3 regions of the Rhizobium sp. Root491 genome follow, and region 2 is predicted to be linked to each of the others. Evidence: predicted binding sites of a transcription regulator. Region 2 holds the regulator's gene; each other region holds the start of a gene.

Region 1 (10,598 bases), 1.1 Mb from region 2:
TGACCGGGTGGTCAACCAGGTAGATCCGGCTGACCGGGATATCGCCATGGTGTTCCAGAACTATGCGCTCTATCCGCATATGTCGGTGCGCCAGAACCTGGAATACGGGTTGAAGAACCGCAGGACGCCGAAGGCGGAGATCGATGCGCGCGTGGCCGAGGCCGCCCGCATGCTCCAGCTCGAACCCTATCTGGAGCGCAAGCCGCGCGCCCTTTCTGGCGGCCAGCGTCAGCGAGTCGCCATGGGCCGCGCCATCGTGCGCAAACCGGCCGCCTTCCTGTTTGATGAGCCCCTGTCCAACCTTGATGCCAAACTGCGCGTTTCCATGCGCGGCGAGATCAAGCGCCTGCAAAAGCGCCTCGGCACCACTTCGATCTACGTCACGCACGATCAGCTGGAAGCCATGACGCTGGCAGATCGTCTGGTGGTGCTGAACGGCGGCCGCATCGAACAGATCGGCGCACCGCTTGAGGTCTATCACGCCCCCGCTTCCACCTTTGTCGCAAGCTTCATCGGTTCTCCCGCCATGAACCTGCTGAACGGCGAGTTGCATGGGGATAGCCTTGCGGTCGGGCCGTCGCTGATCGCGCTCAACGGTTTCGCCCCCATCTCCGGCCCGGTTACTGTGGGCATGCGGGCGGAAGATTTCCGCCTGGCGGCGGCAGGTGAGCTCGGTTTTTCGCTACGCGTCGAGTATATCGAGGAACTCGGCTCGCAGCGTCTTATCCACGGCATGATCGGCGACCAGAACCTGACTGTGGCGTTTTCGCCGGAGGTCGAGATTCCGGCTACCTTGTCGGTCGCCATATCTCCGGACAAGCTGCACTTCTTCTCCAGCCAGACCGGTAAGCGCATAGCGGGCAAGGCGGAACAGGCTGTGGCGCAGCCCGTGCAGTTGGCAACGGCCTGAGTGGACGATAAGAAATCGGCGCGATGACTAAAATTGCGCCGATTGTCAAAACCGCTTCGTTACGATCCCGATGATAGAAGATCTCCAATATTTCACGGGGGTTTTCTAATATGCCTTTGAAGATGATGTTCGCGGCGGCTGCCACCATGGCCATCCGCACGGTGCCGATATTGTCCGCCTCTTTGCGCCGGGCAAAAGACGAGAGCGTGGTTAGCGCGTCCTGCACCGATTTGCGGCTGCAGCCGGCCCCCATCAACCCCGACTGGATAATTTCCGGTGATCCTCAGGCGCGTGCGGCGGATCATTCCAGAAGCGGAGACCGCGCCTCCAGCACAGCCATGTGGGATTGTACGGCGGGCGAGTTCCGATGGTTCTTCGGTTGGGACGAGACCGTCTATATCCTTGAGGGTGAGGTGCATGTGACGGCGGAAGACGGCACAGTCAGTATCCTGCGGGTGGGTGACGTCGCTTATTTCCGCGCGGGAACATGGGCCACCTGGCGCGTGGATGAGTATGTCCGCAAGGTTGCCTTCATGCGCCGCCCTTTCCCCACGGCGCTGGCTCTGGCCTACCGGGTCAAGAACAAGCTGTTTGCCGGTCGTTCCTACAAGCTGGCGGCCTGAACTGGTAAAACACTCCGGCAGGTGGGGCTCTGCGCAGCGCCACCTGCGGAATTGTGAAGGTTCAATAAAACTCACAAAAAGCACCCCTCGCAGCAGTTGCGTTTGAATGGTCGCTGCCCTACATCTTCAGGGTTTTCTGAAGCATTTCCGGGTCTCTTCCGGTCCTGCGGGGAATCGCGAACAGACGAGGCAATGGGCACGGCGGAACCGCGAAGCGTCCGCATGCTGCAAGAGGAAGATGCGCATGGCGAAGATCAAGAACGTCGCGATCCAGATGGATCATGTCTCCGGCATCAATATCGCCGGCGACTCCACCTTCGCCATGAGCCTTGAGGCGCAGGCACGTGGATACCGGCTGTTTCACTATACCCCCGAACGCCTCTCCATGCGCGATGGCAAGATCTACGCGACCGTCGAACAGATGGAACTGCGCGATATCAAGGGCGACCATTTTTCGCTCTCGGAGCCGGAGCGGGTCGATCTCTCGACCATGGATGTCATTCATCTGCGCCAGGATCCGCCATTCGACATGGCCTACATCACCTCGACCCATTTGCTCGAGCGCATTCATCCCAAAACGCTTGTTGTCAACGATCCCGCCTGGGTCCGCAACTCGCCGGAAAAGATTTTCGTCACCGAATTTGCCGATCTGATGCCGAAGACGCTGATCACCAAGGATGTCTCTGAAATCGCCCGCTTCCGCAATGAAATGGGCGATATCATCCTCAAGCCGCTTTATGGCAATGGTGGTGCAGGCGTCTTCCATTCCGCGCGGGACGACCGCAATTTCTCATCGCTGCTGGAAATGTTCGGCCAGATGTTCCGCGAACCCTATATCGCCCAGGAATACTTGCCGGATGTTCGCAAGGGCGACAAGCGTATCCTTCTGGTGGATGGCGAGCCCGTGGGCGCGATCAATCGCGTGCCGGCGGAAAATGATGCCCGCTCCAACATGCATGCCGGCGGCCGCCCGGAGCCAACGGAACTCACCGCGCGTGAGAAGGAAATCTGCCGCCGTATCGGCCCCGCCCTGCGCGAGCGCGGTTTCCTGTTCGTTGGCATCGATGTGATCGGCGATTACCTCACGGAAATCAACGTCACCTCACCGACAGGCATTCGTGAAGTGCAGAAATTCGGCGGTGCCGATGTGGCAAGCCTGTTGTGGGATGCGATCGAGAAAAAGCGCGAAGCACAGGATTTCTGAGGCAATTTCCTCGCCACCTGCGTTTGTTCCGCGTGCACAACTCTATACAACTGAAATACACCGTTCGCGCGAAATTGTTCGCTTAATGTTCTTGTTTTATTCTTTGCTCTGTGGCAGGTTACTTGAGAGTGGCCGCCATCGGGGCATAATGCTTTGATGTTGTGGCCGGTTTGCGGGGGCAGGCCATGGTGGCACGGGTCAATACGGTTGCATTTCAGGGAATAGAGGGTGTGCCGGTCGAGGTGCAGGTGATGGTCGCACCCGGAAAGGTCGGCATCCAGATTGTCGGCCTGCCAGACAAGGCGGTGGCGGAAAGCCGGGAGCGGGTGCAGGCCGCGCTCCACGCCTCCGGTCTGGCGCTGCCGGCAAAAAAAGTCACGGTCAATCTGGCGCCTGCGGATTTGCCCAAGGAAGGATCGCATTTCGATCTTCCGATCGCTTTGGGTCTCATGGCCGCGTTGGGAGCGATCCCGGCGGAAGCGCTCGGGCAATATGTAGTTCTCGGCGAACTCAATCTCGATGGCACCATCGGCACGGTTTCGGGCGCTCTGCCCGCGGCCATCGGTGCCAATGCGCTCGGGAAGGGTTTGATTTGCCCGGCTGATAGCGGGCCGGAAGCAGCCTGGGCCGGGGCTGGCATCGATATTCTCGCCCCACGCAGCCTTATTGCGCTTGCCAACCATTTTCGCGGCACCCAGCTTCTCTCCCGCCCGATGCCCGCGATCCGCGCCAATCCGGTCAATTTGCCGGATCTGGCCGATATCAAGGGGCAGGAGACGGCCCGGCGCGCGTTGGAAGTGGCAGCGGCCGGTGGCCATAATCTCCTGATGGTTGGCCCGCCCGGCTCCGGCAAATCCATGCTCGCCGCGCGCTTGCCCTCAATTCTGCCACCGCTCGAGGCTGCGGAATTGCTGGAAGTGTCCATGGTCCATTCCATCGCCGGCCAATTATCCGGCGGCAAGCTGTCGGACCGCAGACCGTTTCGCACGCCACACCATTCCGCCACCATGGCCGCGCTGATCGGCGGAGGGCTGCGTGCCAAGCCGGGTGAGGCTTCACTTGCCCACCACGGCGTTCTTTTCCTCGATGAGTTCCCGGAGTTTGCGCCACAGGTGCTGGATGCGCTGCGCCAGCCGCTGGAAACGGGCGAATGCATCGTTGCCCGTGCCAATCACCGCGTCACCTATCCGGCGGAAATCCAGCTTGTCGCTGCGATGAACCCCTGCCGGTGCGGCAGAGCGGGGGAGCCGGGTTTCACTTGCGCCAGAGGGCCACGTTGCATGACAGATTATCAGGCCCGCATTTCCGGCCCGCTGATGGATCGCATCGATATCCGCATCGACGTTCCCGCCGTCTCCGCCACTGACCTCATCCGTCCCATGACTGCCGAACCGAGTTCGGTGGTGGCCGCCCGTGTCGCTCGCGCCCGCCTTGCGCAGCAGGAGCGTTATGCGGCGGCGGGCTCTTCAGGCATTCGCACCAACGCTCGCTGCACGACAACGCTGATCGAAAAATATGCGGAGCCCGATGCTTCCGGGCTGCAATTGCTGCGCGATGCTGCCGAACAATTGAAGTTCTCCGCACGCGGTTATCATCGCATTCTCAAGGTCGCCCGCACATTGGCTGATTTGGACGGCAAACAAACTGTCGGACGTATCCATGTGGCGGAAGCCATTTCATACCGCATTGCCGGTGAAAGACTGACGGCGGCGGCATAAGCGGCCTTCCTTCGCCCTTTATCGGCTAAAACAATTGTGCCGCTGGCGGATGGCCGGCGGCACAATCGGTCATTGCGGTCAGGCGCGCGTTTGCGGCCTGACCGAAGAGGAACGGCTTAAAGCCCAAGCCCTTCGAAAAGGGCGGTCGAAAGGTAACGTTCCGCGAAGGAGGGAATGATGACGACGATATTCTTGCCGGCATTTTCCTCACGTGCGCCGACCTTGATCGCCGCTGCGAGTGCCGCGCCCGAGGAGATGCCGACGGGTACGCCTTCCAGCTTCGCCACCAGACGGGCGATTTCAAAAGCGTCGTCATTGGTCACGGTGACGATTTCGTCATAGATTCCAGTGTCGAGGATCGCGGGTGCAAAACCGGCGCCGATGCCCTGGATCTTGTGCGGACCGGGGTTGCCACCGGAAAGAACCGGGCTGTCGGCTGGCTCGACGGCAATGACCTTCACCTCCGGCTTGCGGGATTTCAGCACCTGGCCCGTACCGGTGATAGTGCCACCCGTACCGATGCCCGAAACAAAAATATCGACAGCACCCTCGGTGTCGTTCCAGATTTCTTCCGCTGTCGTCTTGCGATGAATATCCGGGTTTGCGGGGTTTTCGAACTGCTGGGGAATAATCGCGTCTGGCAGGGTTTCGGCCAGTTCCTGCGCCTTGGCGATGGCGCCCTTCATGCCCTTCGGGCCTTCGGTCAACACCAGTTCCGCGCCCAGCAAGGCCAGCATTTTCCGGCGTTCGACCGACATCGTTTCCGGCATGGTCAAGATCAGCTTGTAACCCTTGGCGGCGGCGGCAAAGGCTAGCGCAATGCCCGTGTTGCCGGAGGTCGGCTCAACCAGCGTCGTTTTGCCGGGGGTGATCTTGCCCTGGGCTTCCAGCGCTTCGATCATGGCAACGCCAATGCGGTCTTTCACGGAGGCGATGGGGTTGAAGAACTCCAGCTTGGCGAGAAGATTGGCCTTCACGCCCTTTTCCCTCGCCAGCTTGTCCAGCCGCACGATCGGCGTATCGCCGATTGTTTCGGTGATGGAGGAATAGACGCGTCCGCGTCCGGGCTTTCTGGCTTCGGGCATGATGCTCTCCTGTATGAAGGCCACACGATGTGTGGCCGCAAGATTTCAGCGGCAGAATAGGAGCAATAGTCTTGTCAGGCCAGCGAACGTTCGTCCTAATATCGTCTGATTACCGGAAAAAATTCACGATAAATCAGGCAAATGCACGAAATCGTTTCAGGTGCTGCGGATCGCGATCATGGTCGCCGTTCCCGCCAGAATTCCCGCCGCGGTGCGGTTGAGGATCGTCAACGCACTTGGCCGTTTCAGGAGGTTGCGCGCCTTGGCAGCAAGCAGGATGTAAGGCAGGAGAACGGCCATCAACACGACGAAGGTCAGCGCCAGAAGTGTCGCATATTCCGATGGGCCGATCATGCGGATGTCGATCAGCGTCGGCACCAGCGCCACATAAAACAGCATGGTTTTTGGATTACCCAGCGTGATCAGCAGGCCGGACAGAAACGACATGGGAATGCTGGTGCTTTTTTTTGCCTTCAGGTCCTGTGGCAAGAGGCCGGCGGTCCAGAGCTTCCATGCGATATAGAGAAGATAGGCTGCGCCGGCAAACTTCAGGACCATGAAGGCCTCCTGAAAAGTCTGCGCCACGAAGGCGAGGCCGAGGATCACGCCGGTCAGGTAGATCATGTCGCCCAGCACCAGCCCGAGGCCCATGAAGAAGGTTTCCCGAAACCCCGATCCAAGCGCCCGCGCCACAATCGCCGTCATGCCGGGGCCGGGAATGGCAGCGGCGATGAAGAGTGCGGTGCCATAGGCAAGAAGGGTCGTCAGCGTCATGGTCATTTTCCCCGAAAATCCGCCAGATCAATAGCGAAAATCAGGGGTGAAAACAATCGCCCATAAAGGGGGCTGGTCAAAGCCCCGTGGAGCCGAAACCACCGGCACCGCGTGCCGTCTCGGATGTTTCGGCCACTTCGCTGACTGCCACCTGCGTAACTGGTGCAATCACCATCTGTGCGATGCGCATGCCGCGCTCGATGACAAAATCGGCCTGCCCCAGATTGGCGAGAATGACCTTCACTTCGCCGCGATAGTCGCTGTCCACCGTGCCGGGGGAATTGAGGCAGGTGATGCCGTTCTTGATGGCGAGGCCGGAGCGCGGACGGATTTGCGCCTCATAGCCTTGTGGAACCTCGAAGACGAAACCGGTCGGCACCAGCGCCCGTTCGCCCGGCTGCAAAGTCAGCGGTTCATCGGCCGGCACTGCGGCGCGCAGGTCCATTCCGGCGGCGCCACGGGTTTCATAGGAAGGCAATTCGAGGTCTGCGCCATTGGCGAGACGCACAAGCCGGAGGAGGGGGCGATTATCATTTTGAACGGTCATGCGGCATTAGTTTGCCGAGATCGCGGCAAGGTCAATTGCAAATGCGGGCCTGAAACGCTAGATACCCCGCAATTCCACAGGATTTGTCAGATGGCCGAAACACTTGCCGAGGCGGTCTCCCGCCGCCGCACCTTTGCTATTATTGCGCACCCGGACGCGGGTAAGACCACGCTTACGGAAAAACTGCTGCTGTTCGGCGGAGCGATCCAGCTTGCCGGTGAGGTGAAGGCGAAGAAGGATCGCATCCAGACCCGTTCGGACTGGATGAAGATCGAGCGCGAGCGCGGCATTTCGGTCGTCACTTCGGTCATGACCTTCGAATATAACGACCGCGTCTTCAACATCCTCGATACGCCCGGCCACGAAGACTTTGCCGATGACACCTACCGCACGCTGACGGCGGTGGATGCGGCGATCATGGTCATCGATGCCGCCAAGGGTATCGAGCCGCGCACGCTGAAGCTTTTCGAAGTTTGCCGCATGCGCGATATTCCGATCATCACCTTCATCAACAAGATGGACCGCGAAAGCCGCGATCCCTTCGAGATTCTGGACGAGGTCGAGGAAAAGCTGGCGCTCGATACCGCGCCGATCACCTGGCCGGTCGGCCGGGCGAAGAGCTTCTGTGGCGCTTACAATCTTGCTGAAAACACCTTTCGTGGCAACGACACGCAGGTGGATGGCCTTTCGGTCAACGGCCCTCAGGCTGTCGCCGATCGTCTGCCGGAAAATGAGCGCAAGGTCTTTATCGAGGAAACGGAACTGGCTCTGGAAGCCTGCCGCCCCTTCGACCGTCAGGCGTTCCTGGAAGGTCACATGACGCCAGTATTCTTCGGTTCGGCGCTGCGCAATTTCGGTGTGCGCGACCTCATCAATGCGCTGGGTGATTTCGCCCCGCCGCCGCGCGATCAGGTGGCGGATACCCGCACCGTGCATGCGGCGGAAGACAAGATGACGGCCTTCGTGTTCAAGATTCAGGCCAATATGGATCCCAACCATCGCGACCGCATCGCGTTTGCCCGCATCTGCTCCGGCAAGCTGGAGCGCGGCATGAAGGCTCGGCTGTCGCGCACCGGCAAGCTCATGGGGCTGACCGCACCGCAATTCTTCTTCGCGTCACAGCGCCAGCTGGCCGATACCGCCTTTGCGGGCGATGTGGTCGGCATTCCCAACCACGGCACGCTGCGCATCGGTGATACGCTGACCGAGGGTGAAAACCTCGTATTCCAGGGCGTGCCGAACTTCTCGCCGGAAATCCTGCGCCGCGTGCGCTTGGAAGACGCGATGAAGGCGAAGAAGCTGAAGGAAGCTTTGCAGCAGATGGCGGAAGAAGGTGTCGTGCAGCTCTTTTCGCCAGAAGATGGCTCGCCCGCCATCGTCGGCGTTGTCGGCGCGCTGCAGCTCGATGTGTTGAAGGAACGGCTGATGGGCGAATATGGCCTGCCGGTCTCGTTTGAAATGTCTCGCTTTTCCGTCTGCCGCTGGATCTCGTCCGATCAGCCGGCGGAAATGGACAAGTTCCTCAACGTCAAGCGCGGCGATATCGCTCGCGATCTGGATGGCGATCCGGTGTTTCTGGCGCAGGATGCCTTCTCGCTGCGGTATGAATCCGAGCGGTTTCCGGCGATCAAGATGGTCGCGATCAAGGAATATCACGTTGCCAAGGCGGCGTGATATCAGCCGGATTGCACTTTGAATGCCAAGGGCTTAGTTTCCCGGTTAAACGGGAAACTGGTCCGGCATCATGACGCTTTCAGGCAAACATATTCTCCTCATCATCTCCGGCGGCATCGCGGCCTATAAGAGCCTCGACCTCATCCGCCGTCTGAAAGAGCGCGGCGCGAAGGTGACGCCAGTCATGACGAAGGGCGCACAGGAATTCGTCACTCCGCTTGCTGTTGGCGCACTGTCCGCCACCCACGTCTTCACCGAGCTTTTTTCGAGGCAGGACGAGCAGGATGTCGGGCATATCCGGCTCGCACGCGAATGCGACCTCGTGCTGGTCGCGCCCGCCACCGCTGATCTGATGGCGAAGATGGCGAATGGTTTGGCTGATGATCTTGCCTCCACGATCCTTCTGGCGACCGATCGGAAGGTGCTGGTCGCACCTGCCATGAACCCAAAAATGTGGTCGGCAAAGCCAACGGTGCGCAATGTCGAAACGCTGAAAAAAGACGGCGTGTTTGTCATCGGCCCTATGGCAGGCGAAATGGCGGAGAAGGGCGAGGCTGGTCTTGGTCGTATGGCGGAGCCTTTGCAGATCGTCCAAGGCGTCGAGGCTTTGCTGGATGGCGGGCCAAAGCCTTTAAAAGGCAGAACGGCGATCGTTACCTCCGGCCCCACCCATGAGCCGATCGATCCGGTGCGTTACATCGCCAACCGCTCCTCCGGCAAGCAGGGCCATGCCATCGCAGCTGCGCTTGCGGAATTGGGTGCGGAGGTAACGCTGGTCTCGGGTCCCGTCACGATTGCCGATCCGGCGGGCGTTGCAACGGTCCATGTCGAGCGTGCCGAGGAGATGCGCGATGCGGTGATTTCAAGGCTGCCGGTGGATATCGCCGTCATGGTCGCCGCTGTCGCCGACTGGCGGGTGGCGGGTTCTTCGGAGCAGAAGATCAAAAAGCAGCCGGGCGATGCCCCGCCTGCGCTGCAACTTATGGAAAACCCCGATATTCTCAAAACCGTCGGCCACCACGAAAAGCGCCCGAAGCTGGTGGTGGGTTTCGCCGCCGAGACGCAGGATGTCGAGAAAAACGGCCGAGCCAAACTGGAGCGCAAGGGCGCCGATTATATCGTTGCCAATGATGTGTCGGCGGAAACCGGCATCATGGGCGGAGACCGCAACAGCGTGAAGATCATTTCGAATGAGGGTATCGAGGCCTGGCCTGATATGGACAAGGCCGAAGTCGCCAAACGTCTGGCGGCCCTTATCGCGGAGAAACTCGCATGAGCCTTTTCGATCGCAAGACATTCGACAGGGTGCTCGGCGAATGGCCGGGCGTCCGTTTCGTCGATCAGTGGGATTCCCACGTTGCCAAGGTCGGAGACAAGGTCTTTTCCGTTTTGGGTGAACGCGACGACTGGCGGCTTGTGGTGAAATGTTCGGAGGAAAGCTTCGAAATCCTCACCTCGCTGGAAGGTATCCATCAGGCACCTTATTTCGCCAAGCGCAAATGGATATCGATCTCCGATCATTCACCGCTGGAGCAAGAGGAGCTGGAACACTATGTCCGCCGCTCCTATGAACTCGTTGCTGTAGGGCTGACGAAGAAGCTGCGGGTCGAACTGGGAATTCTCCCGGCCTGAAGGCGGCATTGTCGCCAATCCCTTCAATTTTCTTTCGTGTTTCGCCCGATGATCTGGCGAACCCCTTCCTTGGTGAAAGGCTGAAAAAGCTGTGGCAGAAAGCCCTTTGCAATTTCTCCCTTGATGCCGATGTTGGTCGAGGAAGGGCGATCGGGATTGAAATAGCTGCCGAACAACTGGTCGAAAATGACAAGGTTCTCACCATAATTGGTATTTCCCTCAGGCAGCTCTTTGGAGTGGTGCCAACGGTGCAGCCGGGGCGTGCTGAACACGTAGTCCAGCGGCCCGGTTTTCATATCCACATTGCAATGGGTCAGAATGCCGATGAAGGCGGTCACAGCCGCGAGCCACCAGAACACCTGCAACGGCGCGCCCATGAGATAAAGCGGAATCTGGCTGAGCGCGATCTTGAACAGCGAGTCGGCCACATG
Region 2 (10,598 bases):
GCTGAAGATCGTGCAGATCGGCCGGGTTATCATTCAGGATAATGTTGAGATCGGCGCTAATACGACGATCGACCGTGGCACGATGGACGACACGGTCATCGGCGAAGGTACCAAGATCGACAATCAGGTTCAGATCGGCCACAACGTCCGCATCGGCCGACATTGCGGCATCGTCAGCAAGGTCGGCATTGCGGGCAGCACCCGCATCGGCGATGGTGTGATGATCGGCGGCGCGGCGGGTATCAACGGCCATATCACTATTGGTGACGGTGTGCAGATTGCGGCGATGAGCGGTGTTGTCGCCGACGTTCCGGCCGGCGCCCGTTATGGTGGGACGCCAGCGCGTCCGATGAAGTATTTCCTGCGCGACATGGCCGATATTCTGGCGCGCGCTGAAGGGCGTGATAAAAAAACAGGAGAAAAAAACGATGGCTGAAGAAACCAAGACGACGCTCGGCGCGGCTGACATTCTGGAAGTCATGAAGCTTTTGCCGCATCGTTACCCGTTCTTGCTCATCGACAAGATCATCGAGATCGATGGTAATAATTCGGCGATTGGCATCAAGAACGTGACGGTCAACGAACCGCATTTCACCGGTCATTTCCCGGATCGCCCGATCATGCCGGGCGTTTTGATCGTTGAGGCCATGGCCCAGACGGCAGGTGCGATCTGCGCCCGCAGCCAGGGTGAGGGCGGTTATCTCGTCTATTTCATGACAATCGACAATGCGCGCTTCCGCAGACCCGTCGTTCCCGGCGATCGTCTGGAAATTCACGTGGTCAAGCAGCGCCAGCGGGGCAATGTCTTCAAATTTCATTGCGAGGCCAAGGTCGAAGGCGCGCTGGTGGCGGAAGCTGACGTCGGTGCGATGATGATCCCCGAGGACCAGCAATGAGCACTATCGCGGCTTCGGCAAAAATTCACCCGACCGCCGTTGTCGAAGACGGCGCGGTTATCGGTGAAAATGTCGTCATCGGTGCCCTGAGCTATGTCGGCGCGAAAGTCACGCTGCAAGACGAGGTCACACTGCACAATCATGCCGTCGTCTCCGGTCTCACCGTCATTGGCCGTGGTTCGGTCATCCATCCAATGGCCGTTATTGGCGGTACACCGCAGGCAATTCGCCACGATGGCTCGGAAACGACGCTCGAGATCGGTGCGCGCTGCATCATGCGCGAAGGCGTTACGATGAATGCGGGCAGCTCCGATGGCAGCGGCAAGACGATTGTCGGCGATGACAACCTGTTCCTCGCCAATTCGCATGTGGCGCATGATTGTCGCCTCGGCAGCCATATCATCCTGTCGAACAATGTGATGCTGGCTGGACATGTCACCATTGAGGACCGCGCCATCCTGGGCGGCGGCTGTGCCGTGCACCAGTTCACCCGAATCGGTCGTCAGGCCTTTATCGGCGGGTTGTCGGCGGTCAATTATGACGTCATTCCCTATGGCATGCTGAACGGTAATCCAGGCATTCTCGGCGGGCTGAATGTCGTTGGCATGACGCGTTCCGGTATCGACCGCGCGGATATTCACAAGGTCAGGCGCGTCTTCAAGCAGATCTTCGAAGGCGAAGGCGCTATCCGCAGCAATGCGGCTGCGATTGACCGCGCAGAATATCTCGATTGCCCCCAGGTCATCGAAATCCTCGATTTCATCGGTGCGGACAGCGACCGCGCGCTTTCTTCGCCAAACCGGGGCAAGTGAGCCGTGACAGGCGGCGGGCGTCTCGCCATCGTGGCCGGCAGCGGCCAGCTGCCGCTGCATGTCGCGGCGGCTGCGCGCGAGATGGGGGAGAACCCCTTCATTGTACAGCTGCGTGATGATTCCCAGTTTGACTGGAGCGGTTTCGACAATGCGGTGATTAGCGTCGGCGATGTCGCCGGGCTTGGTCGGCTGCTACGCGAAAACCAGGTGGACCGCGTCGTGCTTTCCGGCGCCGTGGCGCGACGCCCTGAATGGCGGGAAATCCGCCCCACGATCGGCATATTGCTGAAACTGCCATCCATCGTCCGCACCTTGCTGTCGAGCGGCGATGACGCCGTTTTGCAGATGGTCATCAAGGTCATCGGCACGCTTGGGGCAAAAGTCATTGGCGCCCACGAGATCGCACCCGGTCTGCTTGCGACGACCGGCCCTTTCGGTGCGCATAAACCTGCTGAAGACGATCTGCGCGACATACGCAAGGCCGCGCAGGCCGCACTGGCACTCGGCACGCTTGATGTCGGGCAGGGTGCAGTCGCCGTTGGCGGCCGTATCGTTGCACTGGAGGGCGTCGAGGGCACAGACGCGATGCTGGCGCGTGTCGCGGCATTACGCGCTGAGGGCCGCATCTCGACCCGTCGCAAGGGTGTTCTGGTGAAGCTCTGCAAGCCGCAGCAGGATATCCGCGCTGACTTGCCGACCATCGGCGTGGAAACGGTGGAGAACGCGCATAAGGCCGGGCTAGCGGGGATCGCCGTTGAAGCCGGACGCGCGCTGGTACTTGATCGCGATGAGATGTTGAAGGCGGCAGATCAGGCCGGCATATTCGTCTGCGGTATCGATACGTCACTCGGTGAAGACATGATGGGCGGAGACATGGTGGGATGACGGCAACGTTGAAGGTGGCGGTTATAGCCGGCGAGGTATCGGGCGATCTTCTGGGTGCCGATCTCATCCGGTCCCTGAAAGGCCATTACTCGGGTTCTGTCGAGTTGATGGGCGTCGGCGGTGAGGCTCTGGAGGCGCAGGGGCTGGTTTCGCTGTTCGATTATTCCGAACTCTCCATCATGGGCTTCACGCAGGTTCTGAAGAAGCTGCCCAAGCTGATTTCGCGGATCAACCAGACTGCGCAGGCAATCATTGTCGCCAAGCCGGATATTCTGCTGATCATCGACAGCCCGGATTTCACCCATCGTGTTGCGAAAAAAGTACGCAAACAATTGCCGCATCTGCCGGTCGTCAATTATGTCTGCCCCAGCGTCTGGGCGTGGAAGGAATATCGCGCCACCGCGATGTTGTCCTATGTCGATCACGTTCTGGCCTTGCTTCCATTCGAGCCGGAGGCGATGCGGCGTCTCGGCGGCCCGCCGACAACCTTTGTCGGCCATCGCCTCAGCGTCGATCAAGACGTGCTCTCCGTGCGGCAGAGGCGGGCTGAGCGGCCCCTGCCTGCCAACGGCGAACCGAAAACCATTCTGCTCCTGCCGGGGTCACGTTCCACCGAAACGACCCGGTTGATGGAGCCGTTTCAGGAAGCGGCAAAAGCATATGTCGAGCGCAACGGCCCGACGAAGTTTCTGCTGCCGACAGTGCCGCGCCAGGAAAACCGCATCCGCGAACTGGCAGCAACATGGCCGCAGGATATCAGGCCTGAAATCGGCATCGATCCCGCCTTCAAGTGGAATGCATTTGCGCGCGCCGATGCGGCGATTGCCGCGTCCGGCACCGTTATTCTCGAACTCGCGCTCGTCGGCGTACCAACCATATCGGTCTACAAGACCGACTGGATTTTCACGATGCTGAGCAAGCGGGTGAAAACCTGGACAGGTGCGCTTCCGAACCTGATTGCCGACTATGTCGTGGTGCCGGAATATTTCAACGAGGTGGTACGGGCAGGGTCGATGTTGCGCTGGGCCGAACGGCTCTCATCCGACACCACCGAACGGCGGGCGATGCTGGAAGGCTATGCTCTTGTGCAGGAGCGTTTGCACACCGAAGTGCCTCCTGGCGAAACCGGCGCCCTTATCCTTCTCGATGTGCTGAACAGCCGCAAGCAGCAAGGCTGAACCGGCAGCGATCCTGTCTGCTTCCTGGGGTTGGCAGGGCAGGTTTCGCTATTCTTATCGATGATCATATCCAACAAAAAAGCCGGCGGATAAAACCCGCCGGCTTTTTTATGTTGGTTGGTTTCCCGGCTTAACGCTTGGAAACCGGAACGTAGTCACGCTTGCCGGCGCCCGTGTAGAGCTGACGCGGACGGCCGATGCGCTGCTGCGGATCCTCGATCATTTCGTTCCACTGCGCGATCCAGCCGACGGTGCGGGCCAGTGCGAACAGCACGGTAAACATGGTCGTGGGGAAGCCAAGCGCCTTCAGCGTGATACCCGAATAGAAGTCGACGTTCGGGTATAGCTTCTTCTCGACGAAGTAAGGATCGGAAAGAGCGATCTTTTCGAGTTCGAGCGCGACCTGCATGATCGGATCGTCGGAGTTGCCGGTGGCTTCCAGCACTTCGTACATCGTCTTCTGCATGATCTTGGCGCGCGGGTCGTAGTTCTTGTACACGCGGTGGCCAAAGCCCATCAGGCGGAACGGATCGTTCTTGTCCTTGGCGCGGGCAATGTATTCCGGAATGCGGTCAACCGTGCCGATTTCGTTGAGCATGTTGAGCGCCGCTTCGTTGGCGCCGCCATGTGCCGGACCCCAGAGGCAGGCGATGCCCGCTGCAATACATGCGAACGGGTTTGCACCCGACGAACCGGCAAGACGCACCGTGGAGGTGGAAGCGTTCTGTTCGTGATCCGCATGCAGGATGAAGATGCGGTCCATGGCGCGGGCCAGAACCGGATCGACCTTGTACTCTTCGCAAGGCACGGCAAAGCACATGTGCAGGAAGTTGGAAGCGTAATCGAGGTCGTTCTTCGGGTAAACGAAGGGCTGGCCGATATGGTACTTGTAGGCCATGGCGGCGATCGTCGGCATTTTCGCGATCATCCGCAGCGAAGCGACCATGCGCTGATGCGGATCCGTAATGTCCGTCGAGTCGTGATAGAAGGCCGAGAGAGCGCCGACCGTGCCGCACATGACAGCCATCGGATGTGCGTCGCGACGGTAGCCGGTGAAAAAGCGGCTCATCTGCTCGTGCACCATGGTGTGGCGCGTTACGCGGGTGTCGAAGTCCTTCTTCTGCGCAGCCGTCGGCAATTCGCCGTAAAGCAGCAGATAGCAGGTTTCCAGGAAGTCGCCCTGTTCGGCAAGCTGCTCGATGGGGAAGCCGCGGTGCAGAAGAACGCCTTCGTCACCATCGATATAGGTGATCTTGGATTCGCAGGAGGCTGTCGAGGTGAAGCCGGGGTCGTAGGTGAAGGAGCCCGTGTGCTTGTACAGCGTGGCGATATCGACGACGCTTGGTCCAATCGTGCCTTCCCTGACCGGGAGTTCGACCTGTTTTTCGCCAAGTGTCACTGTAGCGCTTTTTTCCGTCATACTGATCCTCCGAAAACATGCGGGTGGGGGCGTTGAGATACGCCCCGCGGTTAAGCGTCTACCGATTAGCTATATGATCCTTGCGCGGATGCCAAGCTATCCAAAGGTCAAATTGTGCATTGCGGCAAACGCAATCGCGTTGCTTCAGGCTTTCCCGGCAGCAGCAATTCAATCTCGGTCAACGCATCGTTAAAGTAAAGGATTGCAATCCCCAGCGCTGGTCTGCAAACCTGTTTTTGGTGCGGCAAGGGGCGGTGGGGATTGCTCGGTCAAGGGGAAAAACAGCATTTCGAATATGCTAAAACGATGCAGGGAGACTTGCCCGGCACGCGGGAAATTCTGTTTCCTCTCCGCCGAAGCAGTGATGCGGCAACATATGACACTTCCGCCATTATTCCCGAGATTAACCGCAACACTACCGTGGTCGAAAAAATCGCCACGTACCTGGCCGAGGAGCGCGCATTCGGCCACGATTTTCTTTTCATTCCCGTTTCCATCGGCTGCGGCGCGGTACTCTGGTTTTCTCTAGATACCACGCCTTCCCCGGTCGTTTTGATTGCCACATTTCTTTTTGTCGCCGTTCTGGCGCTCTTTGTGAGATATAAAGCTGGCATTGCGGCGGCGGTTTGCGGCCCCTTCGCTTTTTTATTGCTCGGCATGCTTCTGGCAGATTTCGAAACCCGAAGGGCAGGGACCGTGGTGCTGGATACCCCCGTCACCACCACCATCACCGGCACTGTGGCGCGCCGGGAGGTCGATGCACGCGGCTACTGGCGATATGTCGTCGATCTGACCGCAACAGCGGACCCGACATTGTCGCGTCCGCCGCAGAGGATATCGGTGCTTTCGCGTGGCGGAGGCGAGCCGATCGCACTCGGCGCAACCCTTCGCGGCAAGGTCCGCCTCTCGCCGCCATCCGGCCCGGCCTTGCCGGGACTGAACGACTTCGCCTTCACGTCCTATTTCAAAGGCATAGGCGCGACCGGTTTCTTTTATAAATCACCGGATGCGCTTGTATCACCCGTTGGTGACGCAAGGCCTGACAAGGGTTGGTTGGAATGGGCCGATATGCGGCTTTATGGCCTTCGCAGCGCAATTGCCGAACGCATCCGCACCACCATCGGCGGTGATGCCGGAGCCTTCGCCGCCTCCATCATCACCGATGAGAGACAGGCTATATCGGCGGAGACGATGGAGGCGTTGCGGCTCTCCGGCCTTGCCCATATCGTCGCCATATCCGGGCTCAACATGGCATTGGCCTCCGGCATATTCTTTGTTGGCCTGAGACTGGCTTTCAGCCTGTCTCCCGCCTTTGCGCAGCGCTGGCCGGTCAAGAAGATCGCGGCTTTCGCGGCACTGCTGATGACGCTTGCCTATTATCTGATTTCCGGTTTTGCCGTTTCCGCCGAGCGCGCCTGGCTGATGATGTCTGTGATGCTGATCGCGGTCCTTTTCGATCAACCATCACTCAGCCTCAGAAACGTTGCCATTTCCGCCCTGATCATTCTGGCTTTCTCGCCCTCGGAAATCATGGGTCCGAGTTTTCAGATGTCATTTGCGGCCACCATAGCGCTTGTTTCGGCCTATGCCTTCTGGAGCCGTTGGCGTACGGATCGCGAGCGGCTGTTCATCGGGCGCAAGCCCGCATGGCTGAAGGTGGCGGAAATGATGGGCGCGGTCATTGGCGGCGTTATCACGACGTCGCTGATCGGGGGCCTTTCGACGGCGATCTATTCAGCCGAACATTTTCACCGTGTCACCACCTATGGACTGTTCGCCAATCTGGCTGCAATGCCGCTCATGTCGCTGATCGTCATGCCATTCGCTCTTATCGCCATGCTGCTGATGCCCTTCGGGCTCGATGCGCCGTTCCTGAAGATCATGGGTTATGGCATGGCACTCGTCATCGAGGTTGCAAACGAGGTGGCCTCCTGGGGCGGCAGCGCAGCGACGGGGCGTCCGCATGGCTGGTTTATCGGTTTGGCTTCGGTGGGTTTCCTGCCGCTGACATTGCTGCGCAGCCGGCTTGCGCTTCTTGGCATCCCGTTTCTGCTCTTCGCCTTCGGCGTGTCGGCAGTTACGGCCTATCGTGATCTGCCGGATCTATTGATTCACGAGGACGGCGAATTGGTGGCACTCCTGGAGGATGGCAAGGTCTCAACCACAAAAGCCCGTCCGCAGAGCTTCGTTTACGGACAGTGGCAAAGGGCACTGCTGCTGCCGGAAAAAACCGTGCCGCCGGGTTTTATAAATGGCGAGAGCACGGCAACTGCTGGTTCTGACTCGAGATCGAAACTGTCGCCGGAAGACATGGCTGTGGTGGTACGCGAGATGACGGCGGCGCTCAAAGACGCCAAAGCTGGCGTCTTCACCTGCAGGAAAGACATATGGTGCGTAGCGAGCGCCGCGAGCGGAGAGTGGATCGTCGTTCTGGACGATGGCCGCTTCGCCGGAAAAGCCTGCGATATTGCCGATATCGTCGTTGTTTCCCGCAGAACCTCTTTTTCGCAGTGCCGCTCGGGTGCACTCCTGCTCAGCCGTGACATCTTGCGGCGTCTCGGTTCTGTGGAAATAGATTTTGCTGACAAGAGGGAGGAGGGTGTGGCGAGCGGGCTGCGCGCCGCAATCGCCGGAACGGACAGGCCCTGGAGCCAGCACCGTTATTACGATTGGAAAAGCGGAAGTTTCGACCGTGATCTGCCGCAGCCCATCATCCGGCTGCTGGCGGCGTCGCAATGACCGCCGCCAGCTTGGATCATCGGGCCTTGGCGCGCAAATCTTCAGTCAATTCGCCGATCCCGCCAACTTCCTCTTCATGACCAGCGTCGCGCCAGCTCTCCTTCAAACCGGCCTCGTACCATTCTTGCATGGCAGGCAGGGCGAGCAGCCGGTCGCAATAGGCTTTCGCTGCTGGCGAAAGATCCGCGCTGCCATAGGTCTGGAAACGGAATGCAACCGGGCAGAAGAAAGCATCGACCGCCGTGAACTTTTGACCGGCAAGATATGGCCCGCCGAATTTTGTGAGACCCTCGCTCCACAACGCATCGATCCGCTTTATATCGGCTTTAAGCCCGGCATCGCCGCCCCTGGGTTTGACCCGAATGCCCACCGACATGGGATAGAGATTGCGCAGCGAGGAAAAGCCGGCATGCATCTCACTTGCGGCCGAACGCGACCAGGCCCTCGCATGCTTGTCGCTTGCCCAGACACCCTGGTGTCTTTCGGCAAGATATTCGACGATCGAAAGCGTTTCCCAAACCGTCATGCCCTCGTCGACTAGGCAGGGCACCTTGCCTGTCGGCGAAAAGGAGGAGAAGGAGACGCCTTCGCCGAACGGAATGAGCTTTTCATCAAAGGCGATACCGAGCGTGCGCATCAATACCCACGGCCGCAGCGACCATGAAGAATAGTTCTTGTTGGCTATATAAAGATCGTACATGGCGTATCTCCCGGATATGACGCGTATTTCTACACCTGCCAAGCGTTCACGGAATATCGAAAATTATCCATGGCTCCCATAAACGCCGTTGATGAATGGTGATGTGGGGCCGCTGAGAGCGCGCCTTGCGATAAGTCACCCTTTGGTGACGACTAAAACTGACTGCGCAACACGACAGAACAACGTCGCTAAAAAACAGCGGATGGGATCGCTTCGACAATTACAGCGAGCAGCCCATTCGCCACCACGCCTGTAGCGAAACCGAAGCATCTTTATGGAGCAGGAACTTAGTTTGGAAAGGGCAACGCGCACAGGCTGAATGGCGCATATGTTCGTGCACCCGCTAAAGCACGCCACGTTTGGAAACAGCCAAACCATATATAGGCGCCATCTTCACGATGACGCCTATTGTAAAGTGAATACGTTCGGTTTGATAAGATCAATGGTAGCGGCGGATCAGCCCCACCAGTTTGCCCTGAATTTTCACCCGGTCGGGCCCGAAGATACGGGTCTCATAGGCTGGGTTTGCCGCCTCGAGCGCAATGGAGGCTCCCTTGCGGCGGAAGCGCTTCAGCGTGGCTTCCTCGTCATCCACCAGAGCCACAACGATATCCCCGGGATTGGCGGTGTTGCCGTTGCGGATGATGACTGTGTCGCCGTCGAAAATGCCGGCCTCGATCATCGAATCACCCTTGACCTCAAGAGCGTAATGTTCGCCCGTGCCAAGCATGTCTACTGGCACGGCCACATCATGGGTGTTGTTCTGGATGGCGGAAATCGGCACGCCCGCAGCGATGCGGCCCATGACCGGCACGGTGACAGCCCCGCCCAGATCATTGGCCGGCGTCTTGGGGGCAGGGGCCGGTTCCGGCGTCTTGGGCTTGCCAAGGCTGCCTTCGATAACGCTCGGCGAAAAGCCGCGCTGCGGCCTTGCACCCGGCGTATAAGCCTCGGGCAGCTTGATGACTTCCAGCGCCCGGGCTCTATTCGGTAGCCGACGAATGAACCCGCGCTCTTCGAGAGCGGTTATCAGGCGGTGGATGCCGGATTTCGAAGCAAGATCGAGTGCGTCCTTCATTTCATCGAAGGAGGGCGGCACGCCGGACTCTTTCATTCGTTCATGAATGAAGAGAAGCAATTCCTGCTGTTTGCGCGTGAGCATGAGGAAAACACCCTTTAGAATCGTAGTGGAAGTCGCGAAACAAATACAGAACGAACACTATATGTTCCATATGTGTTCTGCAATCCCCTAAAATTTCGTGAAGGTGCCATCTGTTGCTGTGATGATTTGCCTCATAGCACGCAATTGTGCTTTTGTGCGGTCGAAACCGTCCCGGCATGCTCCGGGCGGAAGGCCAGCAGGATACATTTTCATGACGAAACCCTATAGCGTTGACCATCTCGTTTTGCCCGTGGAAGTCATAGGCGTCGCCGTGAAGCGCCTCGTCAGTCTTGGCTTTACGGTTGCGCCGGAGGCTCTGCATCCTTTCGGCACCCAAAATGCCTGCGTATTTTTCGCCGATGGCACCTATCTGGAGCCGCTCGCAATTGCTGATCCGGCTAAATATAATGCGTCAATAGAGAGGGGTGATGTGTTCACTGGCAGGGATGTGGCCTTCCGGCAACGGGACGGGCAGGAGGGTTTTTCGGCTCTTGTCGCCAGGACTGAAGACGCCTTGGTTGACCATGAGCGGTTTCGGGCAGCCGGCCTTTCGGCGGGCGATGTTTTCGAGTTTTCGCGGCCTGTTCGGATGCCGGATGGCTCGCAAGGCGAGGCGGCGTTCCGGCTTGCTTTTGCTGCAAGCGGGGCGGCCGCGGATTTCTTTTTGTTCAGTTGTCAACGGGTTCAAGCCCTTCCGGGCGATCGCACCATGCTGGAGCGCCACGCCAATGGTGTCACCGGCCTGAGTGAAATCGTCCTGTTTTCCGGCGGCAATATGAAGGTGGCGGGCCTGATCGAGACAGTGT
Region 3 (10,598 bases), on a different contig from region 2:
GACAGAAGCGGCTCCTTGCGCCACCTGGCGAAAAGCCCGCCCGCCCCCGCAAGATAGGCCAGAGCGGCGCAGCCATTGAACAGGGCCGCACGATAAGCGTTATTGTCGGCCACTTGCTGTGCGAGGACAATCGCCAGTACGGTAATGAGACAGGCAACGAATAGGGTTCGTGGGCCGACAAAGCGCCCGTCGCTCAGGATTTTCAGGCCGAGCCAGATCAGCGCATAACCCACAATACCGAAGACGATGCTGCCGAGCTGCCAGAAAGCCGGCGACATTATCCCCCATTCACCGTAACCCGCGAGCGTGGAGCCTATCGTCATGGCGGAAAAACCGGCCGCGAGAGCAACCGGACCGCGCAAACCGCCATTTGTCAGCTGGAGATACATAAAGCTCAGCAACCCGACAATGTAAGAACATTTTTGCATCAGTATGACTGTCGCAAGATCAAGTTCGCCTAGCATAATTTGTCCACATAATAAATAAATTCAATATGCGCGATTATAGTATTAAGTATAAAGTTTCAATAAAAATAACCAGCAAATAAACGGTAAATTATGTCAACGATAATTAAAATAAATACAAATTATAATATAGAAATACATAGGAAAGACTATTAGAATTATCTTATAAACGCAATATCCTTTCTGAAGCGCAGCATTTCGTCCTCTTTCTGCCGCGAATCAGACAGGCGCAGCAGATAGGAGGGATGCACCGTAACAAAAAGCGTCCGCCCTTCCTGCATCGGTATCGGGCGACCCCGAACCTCCGAGACCTTTTCCTTTCCGCCTGTCAGCGCATAAAGCGCAGTTGCACCCATGGCAACGATAAGCTTCGGCCGTACCAGCTCGATTTCCTTGTTAAGCCACCAGCGGCATTGCTGCACCTCGCCCGCATCCGGTCGCTGGTGAATGCGCCGCTTGCCGCGGGCCTCGTATTTGAAGTGTTTGACGGCGTTGGTGACATAAAGCTTTTTTCGGTCAATACCGGCGTCAACCAACGTCCGGTCGAACAGCTGACCAGCGGGACCGACGAAAGGTTTTCCGGCAAGATCCTCGTGATCTCCCGGCTGTTCCCCGACGATCATCACTTTCGCATCTTCAGGTCCCATGCCGAATACTGTCTGCGTTGCCTTGCAATGCAGGGCGCAGCGCGTGCATTGGCCAGCCTCCCGCGCCAATGAAGCGAGCGTACCGTCCGGCGCCGGTGGCGGCTCTTCACGCGCAGAGGCCGCGGCCTGCAGGCGGTGATGGAATGGTTGCGGCTGGCTCGCAGCCTTTGCCGCCATCTCCAGCACCCGCGCCTCGGCACCGAGAACGAGACCTGGAATAAGCTCGGCTTCCGGCAAATTTTTCCAGTATTTCTTTGGCATCTCTGCCGTCATCGCTTTTATCTTCAGACGCGCCGGATTGAATATGTTGGCATAATAGGTTCGCCACAGCTCGTCCGTTTCATCCGTCAGCTCAGGCTTGGACGCGGCCTGCCGCGATGTCTCCAGCACGTTTCCGTCCCACCACGCGGAGCCGTTCGGTGTCGCGATCAGCCAGTCCATATCCGTGAACCGCCGCTGGAAAAACGGGGCCGTGCGCTCGACGATGAAGTGATCCGGCTCGAACCATGCGACGAAGCGCCGCCGCCCACCCTTCCCCTGCGGCAAGGATAATTCCTTGAAGCGAACAAAGGCCGTCATCTTGTGACAATCGCGGCGGACCGATTTTTCAAGCTGCCGGGCTTCGGAAACATCCGCATCGGACTTGAACTGCAACAGGGCGCGATCCCGCTTCAGCCGCCACAGCAACCGGTAAAGCAGTGCGAAACGACCCGGATCGCTATGACAGATAATCGCTTGCGCCAAAGTCACGAAGGAGGCTGGAGCGGACACCTGCACGTCATCCGCACGGGCCGCCGGCAAAGGCTCTCCGGCAAAATCGAGAAGCCCGGCTTTCTCATCCCGCAACCGCCAGTCAATCGCCTCCGGCGGCACATTGGCGGCGAGAGCCGCGCGCGCCGCATCACGCCACTCGCCGAAATCGCCCCGCCCTTCCAGAACCGGGCCGTACATCACAGCAGCGATAATTGTTCGGGCTGCGGAGCAAACATCGCTCGCAAATCCGGCCGTTCGGTCAGCTTGCCCGGCGTCCAGCCGTCGGCAACGATGAAGGCCTTCACCTTTTTCAGGGAAACGCCGAAGCGGGCAATATCCTCCAACCGCAACCGTCGAAACCGGCGTGAAGACAGGATCGAGGCGACCGTCTTGGTACCGAAGCCGGGCACGCGCAGCAATATTTCGCGATCCGCCACGTTCACGTCCACTGGAAAACGGTCGCGATTTTTCAGCGCCCAGGCAAGCTTCGGATCTATATCGAGATCGAGCATTCCGTTACCGCCGATCGCGGTTATTTCACCAATGTCGAACCCATAAAAACGATAAAGCCAGTCGGCCTGATAAAGCCTGTGTTCCCGCATCAAAGGCGGCTTGATGAGCGGCAGGTTCTTCGACGAATCCGGAATGGGGCTGAAAGCCGAATAATAGACGCGCCGCAAACCATAGCTGCCATAAAGTCGAGCGCTCGTGGACAGAATGGTGCTGTCATCAGCCCCATCCGCCCCAACGATCATCTGCGTGCTCTGTCCTGCAGGCGCAAAACGTTTGGTCTTTCGCGTCCTGACGGTCGGCTCCCCCGCCTCCTCGATCTTCAGACGGATATCAGCCATCGAGCGGCGAATATTGGCGGGCTGCTTTTCCGGCGCAAAACGGCTGACGCCGCTATCAGTCGGCAATTCGATGTTGATCGACAGCCGGTCGGCGTAAAGCCCCGCTTCCTCAATAAGCTTTGGCGATGCTTCGGGAATGGATTTCAGATGGATGTAGCCGCGAAAGCCATGCGTGACGCGCAGTTCCCGCGCCACCCGCACCATCTCTTCCATCGTATGATCGGAAGAGCGGATAATACCGGAAGAGAGAAACAGCCCCTCGATATAGTTGCGCCGATAGAACTCCAGCGTCAGCCACACCACCTCCTCGGCAGTAAACCGCGCCCGCTCGACATTGCTCGAAGAACGATTGATGCAATAGGCGCAATCATAGATACAGAAATTGGTGAGCAGTATCTTCAGGAGCGAAATGCAGCGCCCGTCCGGCGCATAGGCATGGCATATGCCCGACCCCTCCGTGGAGCCAAGTCCGCCGGATGCAGCAGAGCTGCGTTTCGTCGTGCCGCTGGCGGCACAGGACGCATCGTATTTGGCCGCATCGGAAAGAATGGCCAGCCGTTGCCTGATTGACTTCTTCATGGTTATGTTCACTATATGTTCTATTGAAAAATGTCAATCTCATCTGTTAAAGCCCTGAACGAATGCAAGAAAATGCCCGTCTCAAATTTGCTGGCATTTCGTTGTCGTCTTCTGATATAGTCGGCTTAGTTATGATTTTGGCATGGTTCCGGAGTTCCCCTCCGGAACCTGTTTCTTTTTGTGTCTGCAAGTAAAGCGACAGGACTGCGAAGGATAAAAAAATGGTAGAAAAAGTACCGATGACGCACGGTGGATTCATCAAGCTGCAGGAGGAGCTGCGCTTTCGCCAGCAGGAGGAGCGTCCCCGTATCATCGAGGCAATTGCGGAGGCGCGCGCCCATGGCGACCTTTCGGAAAATGCCGAATACCACGCTGCCAAGGAAGCCCAGAGCCATAACGAAGGCCGCATCACTGAACTCGAAGACTTGACCGCACGCGCGGAAGTCATCGACCTTTCCAAGATGTCCGGTTCCAAGATCAAGTTCGGCGCCACCGTCAAGCTGATCGACGAGGATAGCGACGAGGAGAGAATCTATCAGATCGTTGGCGACCAGGAAGCCGATGTGAAGGCTGGACGCATTTCCATTTCCTCGCCCATCGCCCGCGCCCTCATCGGCAAGGAAGTCGGTGACAGCATCGAAGTCAACGCACCGGGCGGCGCCAAGGGTTACGAGATTCTCGCCGTACAGTGGGGCTGATCTGCCCTTTCATGCAATGCGCCCCTCGGGCGCATTGCATTGATATCCTGAACTGAACATCCTGCCTTAGCCGCAAAGACGGAAGCCCATCTTGTCCCACGCCAGTCTGAAAGATGTGCAGGTGCTTGCGCCGAACTTCAAGCGCAGGCTCTCCGGCGTTACCTCCACCATCGTTCAGCTTATTCCGGTACAAAACCGGCTGGGTCAGAAGGTGGCCGTCATCGGCCCCGGCCTGCCGCAGCATCTGCCACATGTGCGCTTCCGTGATCTGTGGCGGCTCTGGCAAAACGGCCCGCTCAGCGGTCCGCGCATCTGGCACGCCCGCCGCAATCTCGAAATGTTGCCGGGTATTCTCATGCGTGACGTGCTGCGCATGAAGGTGAAGCTGATGTTCACCTCGGCGGCGCAAAGGCGACATTCCGCCTATACCCGCTTTCTGATTTCAAAAATGGATGCGGTCGTCGCGACAAGCGGCCGCTCAGGCTCGTTTCTGGAAGTACCACACAGCGTCGTCATGCATGGCGTCGATACCGAGCTGTTTCATCCCGCAACCGGCCCGGAGGATACGATCGCTTCGACCGGCCTGCCGGGGCAATTTCTCATCGGATGTTTCGGACGGGTGCGCCACCAGAAGGGAACAGACCTTTTCGTGCGCGCCATGATCGAACTTCTACCCAACTATCCCGAATGGACGGCCGTCATCTCCGGCCGCGTGACCGCAGAGCACAAGGCCTTCGCCGACAAGCTCGTGGCCGATGTCGCAGCAGCCGGCCTTGCGGACCGCATCGCGTTTCAGGGCGAGGTGGACGACATCAAGCCCTGGTATCGGCGGCTAACCCTCTATGTCGCACCGTCACGCAACGAGGGCTTTGGCCTGACACCACTGGAAGCCATGGCGTCCGAGACGGCTGTCGTTGCCAGCAATGCCGGCGCTTATGAGGAAATGATCGTCAAGGGCGAGACAGGCATGGTCGTTGAGGCCGGCGACTACGCGTCCCTGCGGGATGCCATTAAAACCTATCTTGCCGATCCTGCTCTCGCCAGGGACCATGCCCGTGCCGGACTTTCGCATGTGCGCACTGCATTTCCGCTGGAAAAAGAGGCGACAAGCCTCGGCAATATCTACGACGCGTTGCGGCGCGGGTAAGCGCCGGCGCAATCACTCAAAGGTCCGCCGATCAGATTTCCACCAGACCGACGCGCTTGACCTGACGGATGGTGAGCATGGTGCGCACGGTGTCGACGTTTTCGTCCGCTGTCAGAACCTCGATGACGAAATCCTGAAACTCGGTCAGGTTTCTGGCGATGCAATGCAGAAGGAAATCGCTTTCGCCGGATACCATCCAGGCCTGGCGCACCAGCGACCATCCGGCCGTCGCCGCTGCAAAGGCTTTCAGATTGCTGTCCGACTGGCGCTTGAGGCCGACCATGCAGAAGGCAACGAGATCGAAACCGAGCTTCGGCGCGTTCAACATGGCGTGATAACCCTCGATCACGTCGGCTTCTTCCAGCTTGCGGACGCGCCTGAGGCACGGCGGCGCGGAAATACCGACCCGTTCGGCCAGCTCCACGTTGGTCATGCGCCCGTCGCGCTGCAATTCGCGCAGGATTTTCAGATCGATGGCATCGAGTTCGACGCTGGTCACGGAGAGGTTCCTCGTTAAGCCGGAGAACTTCCTTGTACTACCAGGCGCAGGATTCGCAACAATATGCCGCCGGCCGGTCACAAAATTGCGCGCGCATCCACAACTGCCTTGTTGGTAACGCAAGGCTGCCCTTGAATAAAGGCACTAGACAACCTTAAATACCGGGCAACGAAGGGGTTGCGGCCTGTCCACCGTGCTGCGGCTGGAATGTTCTGCTGCCGAAAGGCCCCGCTACTTTAAAAAGGATTGTTTCCATGTCTGCCCGCCATACCAAGGTATTGATCATTGGCTCTGGTCCCGCCGGTTATACCGCGGCGATCTACGCGGCCCGCGCAATGCTGAAACCCGTGCTGATTGCCGGCATGGAACAGGGTGGCCAGCTGATGATCACCACCGATGTCGAAAACTATCCGGGCTTTGCCGATCCGATCCAGGGCCCCTGGCTGATGGACCAGATGCTGAAGCAGGCGACGCATGTGGGTGCGGAAATCGTCAGCGACCTCGTGACCGAAGTCGAAACCAACACGCGCCCCTTCGTGGTCAAGACCGATTCCGGTCAGGTCTGGACCGCCGACACGCTGATCATCGCAACAGGCGCAAAGGCCAAGTGGCTCGGTATCGAGAGTGAGCAGCACTTTCAGGGCTTCGGCGTTTCCGCCTGCGCCACCTGCGACGGTTTCTTCTATCGCAACAAGGATGTGATCGTGGTCGGCGGCGGCAACTCTGCCGTGGAGGAAGCGCTCTATCTCGCCCATATCGCCAAGTCCGTAACCGTCGTGCACCGCCGCGACAGTTTCCGCTCGGAGAAAATCCTTCAGGAACGGCTCTTCGCCAAGGAAAACGTCAAGATTCTGTGGAACACGGAAATCGCCGAAATCACCGGCGCTCCCGCCAAGCCGCCAATGCCACCCTCTGTTTCGGGTGTGCGACTGCGTGACACCAAGACCGGTGTGATCAGCGATACGCCCATCGACGGCGTCTTCGTCGCCATCGGCCACGCGCCGGCCGTCGAACTGTTCAAGGGCAAGGTGAAGCTGAAGGACAATGGCTACATGTGGACCGCGCCCGATTCCACCGCTACCGACGTGGAAGGTATTTTCGCCGCCGGCGACGTTACCGACGACATATACCGTCAGGCCATCACCGCCGCCGGTATGGGCTGTATGGCCGCCCTTGAAGCAGAACGGTACCTCACCGCGCAGCAGCCGCTTGCGGTAGCAGCCGAATAACCGAAAGGCAGGATAGGCATGGCAATGCCATTGGACTGGGATAAACTGCGCATTTTTCATGCCGCAGCCGAAGCGGGGTCTTTCACCCACGCTGCCGACAAGCTGCATTTGTCCCAGTCGGCCATCAGCCGCCAGGTCAGCGCGCTGGAACAGGATGTTGGCGTGAAGCTGTTTCACCGCCACGCCAGAGGTCTTATCCTCACCGAGCAGGGCGAACTGCTGTATCGCACCGCCCACGACGTGTTGCTGAAGCTCGAAACCGTCAAGATGCAACTGACCGAAACGACGGAGAAGCCGAGCGGCAAGCTACGCGTGACGACGACTGTTGGTCTCGGCCAGGGCTGGCTGACGGACAAGGTGCAGGAATTCCTGCAGCTCTATCCGGAAATGTCGATCCAGCTCATCCTCGACAATGAGGAGCTGGATGTGAACATGCGCCACGCCGATTGCGCCATCCGCCTGCGCCAGCCGCAACAGTCCGACCTTATCCAGCGCAAGCTGTTCACGGTGCACATGCACGTCTATGCGGCGCCGTCCTACATCAACCGCCACGGCGAGCCGCAGTCGATCGAGGATCTGGACAACCACCGCATCATCTCCTTCGGCGAACCGGCACCAAACTATCTGCTTGATGTCAACTGGCTGGAAAATGCGGGACGCTCGTCGGACAACACCCGCATTCCGCATCTTCAGATCAACAGCCAGACCTCGATCAAGCGCGCCTGCCTGCTGGGAATAGGTATCGCCTGTTTGCCGGATTACATCGTCGGGCGCGATCCGGGATTGATTCAGTTGTCACTTGCCGCCGATATCCCCTCGTTCGACACCTACTTCTGTTACCCGGACGAGATGAAAAACGCTGCAAAACTGAAAGCCTTCCGCGACTTCGTCGTTGCTAAGGCACGGAACTGGAACTTCTGACGTTTAAATAGGCCAGCGCCACAAAATATCATACTAATTCATGGGGTTGGCCGTCCCAAGATGGCGGCGCGCCAGACGCGCCGCACTTCAGCTTTGCACATAAATTATACCGGAAATATCTAGACCTGCACCGTACGCATGCCTGACCTGCACAAAAAAGAGTTGTTTCGTGCACAAAAAAGCACCATATCGCTCTCAGTTGATGCACACGGTGGCTTTTCCTCCCAGTTCCACCGCATCAGCTGTTCCCCTCTGGAGGTTTTTGACCTTCACACTTAAAGGGCCCTGGATTTATCCGGCGGCCCTCTTTTTTTACCCGCAAGAATTTTCTCCAATTTGGCGAAATATCGCATGATGCAACCTTGTTTTGCATTCTTGCCCCTCCCATATTTCAATCAGCTGTCACGCCTGCCTATGCACGCGACAGCTGTTCCCCTCTGGAGGTTTTAACCTTCAAACTCATTGGCCGCGGAGAAATCCGGCGGCCATTTTTTTGCGCGCTGTTCTCGGCCCGGGTGACTACCTCACAGAGACGTGAATTGTATATCGGAAAATATCGATATAAATATCGAACATGTCAGATATTAGAGAAACGCAGATGAACCCGGAGGAAATCCTCAAAGCCCTTTCACACCCCGCAAGGCTGAAGTTCCTCGAGTGGCTGAAGAGCCCTGAAAGTCACTTCTGTCAGGACCATCCGCTCAGCATGGGCGTATGCGCCAATCAGTTCCAGATCAGCGGCCTGTCGCAATCGACGGTCTCCTCACATCTGGCGGTTTTGCAGGCAGCTGGCCTGATAAGGTCAAAGAAAGTCGGGCAATGGGTGTTTTTCGAACGCAACGAGGAAACCATCGACGCCTTCCGCAATTATCTGCAAGCCAATCTTTGAGCCTCCCAAGCTTATAAGACCGGGGCGTCGGACCGGAAACTGCAAGGCGGTTTTCTCTCCGATGCCCATACATTAGGAAAGCGCGCCAGCCGCGCAATTTCGCCAACCGACCAGAAAGTGAAGTCGCATGACAAGTCTTTTCGAACCGGCACAGGCCGGCGATATCGCACTCGCCAACCGTATCGTCATGGCTCCCCTCACCCGCAACCGCTCGCCGGGGGCAATTCCCAATAATCTCAACGCCACCTATTACGAGCAGCGCGCAACAGCCGGGCTGATTGTGACCGAAGGCACGCCGATTTCCCAGCAAGGCCAGGGTTACGCGGATGTTCCGGGCCTCTACAAGAAGGAAGCGGTTGAGGGCTGGAAAAAGATCACGGATGGCGTGCATGTCGCCGGCGGCAAGATCGTCGCGCAGATTTGGCACGTGGGACGCATTTCCCACACCTCGCTCCAGCCGCATGGCGGACAGCCGGTCGCCCCTTCCGCGATTATCGCCAAGTCCAAGACCTATATCATCAATGATGACGGCACCGGCGCGTTTGCGGAAACCTCCGAGCCACGCGCACTGACCATCGACGATATCGGTCTTATCCTTGAAGATTACCGGACCGGCGCGCGCGCCGCACTTGAGGCTGGTTTCGACGGTGTCGAAATCCATGCCGCCAACGGTTATCTGATCGAGCAGTTCCTGAAATCCAGCACCAACCAGCGCACCGACGAATATGGCGGCTCGATCGAAAACCGCGCCCGCTTCCTCCTGGAAGTCGTGGATGCGGTTGCAGAAGAGATTGGCGCAGGCCGCACCGGCATTCGCCTGTCACCCGTCACACCCGCCAACGACATTTTCGAGGCCGACCCGCAGCCACTCTATAATTACGTTGCGGAAGAACTCGGCAAACGCAATCTCGCCTTCATCCATGTTGTTGAAGGTGCGACCGGTGGTCCGCGCGACTTCAAGCAGGGCGACAAGCCCTTCGATTACGCAGCCTTCAAGGCCGCCTATCGCAATGCGGGCGGCAAGGGCCTGTGGATCGCCAACAATGGCTACGACCGTGAGAGCGCCATCGAGGCGGTGGAAAGCGGCAAGGTTGATGCCGTGGCCTTCGGCAAGGCCTTCATCGCCAACCCGGATCTGGTGCGCCGTCTCAAGGACAACGCGCCGCTGAACGAGCCGAACCAGCCGACCTTCTATGGTGGCGGGGCTGAAGGCTATACCGACTACCCGGCTCTTGGCTGATCAGTGCTAAACTTGAAACGCCGCACCGCTCCACAGCGGTGCGGCGTTTTGCCGTTTCAGGACAGGCCTCGCGCCTGCCGCGCAGCAAAGTCTGAAAATGCGCCCATTACGAAGGCGTTGGCCACATGCAGCGCCTGCAGAAAGCCACTGCCCGTTTCCCGACCGATGCTCATCAACGCCACCTGAAGGCAGTAGAGAGCGAGCAGCACGAGCGCGCGCCCAAGGTTTGGCCGGAGGTCATCATGACGAAGGGCGAGCACGACTAGAGATACAATGGGAACGGCGATCAGCATGCCAAGCCCTTTGTGAACCACAAGCAGCGATCCGTCATAATAGATCGACAGCCCGGCCAGCAGCACCTGCGCGAAAATCAACACCGGCACGCCTGCCGAAATCACGGCGAACATACGGCGCCGCCGGGAAAATCCATTAGCCACTGTAACCATCACACCCTACCCCCGGCATCGGTCGCATGATGAAGGCCCGCCGGTTGCTGCACCTCGGTGAGACACCCAAGGCTCGCCAGTGTTTCCGATACTGCCGCATCGATCGGCGTTCGCGGTTCCGCGCCGAGGAATTCGACAAGCTTGCGGTTGCTCATCCGGATCGGCATCTGCCAGAGATATTTCATTTCCATGACTTCGCGGAACAGGGGAACGAACGGTGCAGCCAGCCCGACGG

Evidence for each region. The regulator LexA, encoded in region 2, represses DNA repair genes until DNA is damaged. The targets are predictions, from matches to a motif close to TGTTCNNNNTGTGTTCNG.
Region 1: ASD46_RS05570 (YifB family Mg chelatase-like AAA ATPase) is a predicted target of LexA. The motif match lies at 2,813-2,830, and genes of this name have one in related genera.
Region 3: ASD46_RS17530 (putative DNA modification/repair radical SAM protein) is a predicted target of LexA. The motif match lies at 3,300-3,317, and genes of this name have one in related genera.

What each region holds. Positions count from the first base shown of each region.
Region 1 covers NZ_LMFF01000001.1:1,118,967-1,129,564, reverse strand. Annotated here, with positions in the region: gene ASD46_RS05585 (sn-glycerol-3-phosphate import ATP-binding protein UgpC) at 1-910, shown strand, start outside; gene ASD46_RS05580 (cupin domain-containing protein) at 1,021-1,533, shown strand; gene gshB (glutathione synthase) at 1,778-2,737, shown strand; gene ASD46_RS05570 (YifB family Mg chelatase-like AAA ATPase) at 2,923-4,455, shown strand; gene cysK (cysteine synthase A) at 4,572-5,540, opposite strand; gene ASD46_RS05560 (LysE family translocator) at 5,697-6,314, opposite strand; gene dut (dUTP diphosphatase) at 6,391-6,861, opposite strand; gene ASD46_RS05550 (peptide chain release factor 3) at 6,952-8,535, shown strand; gene coaBC (bifunctional phosphopantothenoylcysteine decarboxylase/phosphopantothenate--cysteine ligase CoaBC) at 8,606-9,811, shown strand; gene ASD46_RS05540 (MmcQ/YjbR family DNA-binding protein) at 9,808-10,167, shown strand; gene ASD46_RS05535 (sterol desaturase family protein) at 10,191-10,598, opposite strand, start outside.
Region 2 covers NZ_LMFF01000001.1:57,456-68,053, reverse strand. Annotated here, with positions in the region: gene lpxD (UDP-3-O-(3-hydroxymyristoyl)glucosamine N-acyltransferase) at 1-436, shown strand, start outside; gene fabZ (3-hydroxyacyl-ACP dehydratase FabZ) at 429-896, shown strand; gene lpxA (acyl-ACP--UDP-N-acetylglucosamine O-acyltransferase) at 893-1,708, shown strand; gene ASD46_RS00325 (LpxI family protein) at 1,712-2,593, shown strand; gene lpxB (lipid-A-disaccharide synthase) at 2,590-3,771, shown strand; gene gltA (citrate synthase) at 3,902-5,191, opposite strand; gene ASD46_RS00310 (ComEC/Rec2 family competence protein) at 5,498-7,930, shown strand; gene ASD46_RS00305 (glutathione S-transferase family protein) at 7,947-8,630, opposite strand; gene lexA (transcriptional repressor LexA) at 9,070-9,792, opposite strand; gene ASD46_RS00295 (VOC family protein) at 10,004-10,598, shown strand, end outside.
Region 3 covers NZ_LMFF01000015.1:163,795-174,392, reverse strand. Annotated here, with positions in the region: gene ASD46_RS17540 (GGDEF domain-containing protein) at 1-464, opposite strand, end outside; gene ASD46_RS17535 (UdgX family uracil-DNA binding protein) at 623-2,062, opposite strand; gene ASD46_RS17530 (putative DNA modification/repair radical SAM protein) at 2,062-3,294, opposite strand; gene greA (transcription elongation factor GreA) at 3,516-3,992, shown strand; gene ASD46_RS17520 (glycosyltransferase family 4 protein) at 4,084-5,139, shown strand; gene ASD46_RS17515 (Lrp/AsnC family transcriptional regulator) at 5,171-5,638, opposite strand; gene trxB (thioredoxin-disulfide reductase) at 5,893-6,867, shown strand; gene ASD46_RS17505 (LysR family transcriptional regulator VtlR) at 6,892-7,788, shown strand; gene ASD46_RS17500 (ArsR/SmtB family transcription factor) at 8,387-8,677, shown strand; gene ASD46_RS17495 (alkene reductase) at 8,805-9,917, shown strand; gene ASD46_RS17490 (DUF6220 domain-containing protein) at 9,974-10,363, opposite strand; gene ASD46_RS17485 (NAD-dependent epimerase/dehydratase family protein) at 10,363-10,598, opposite strand, start outside.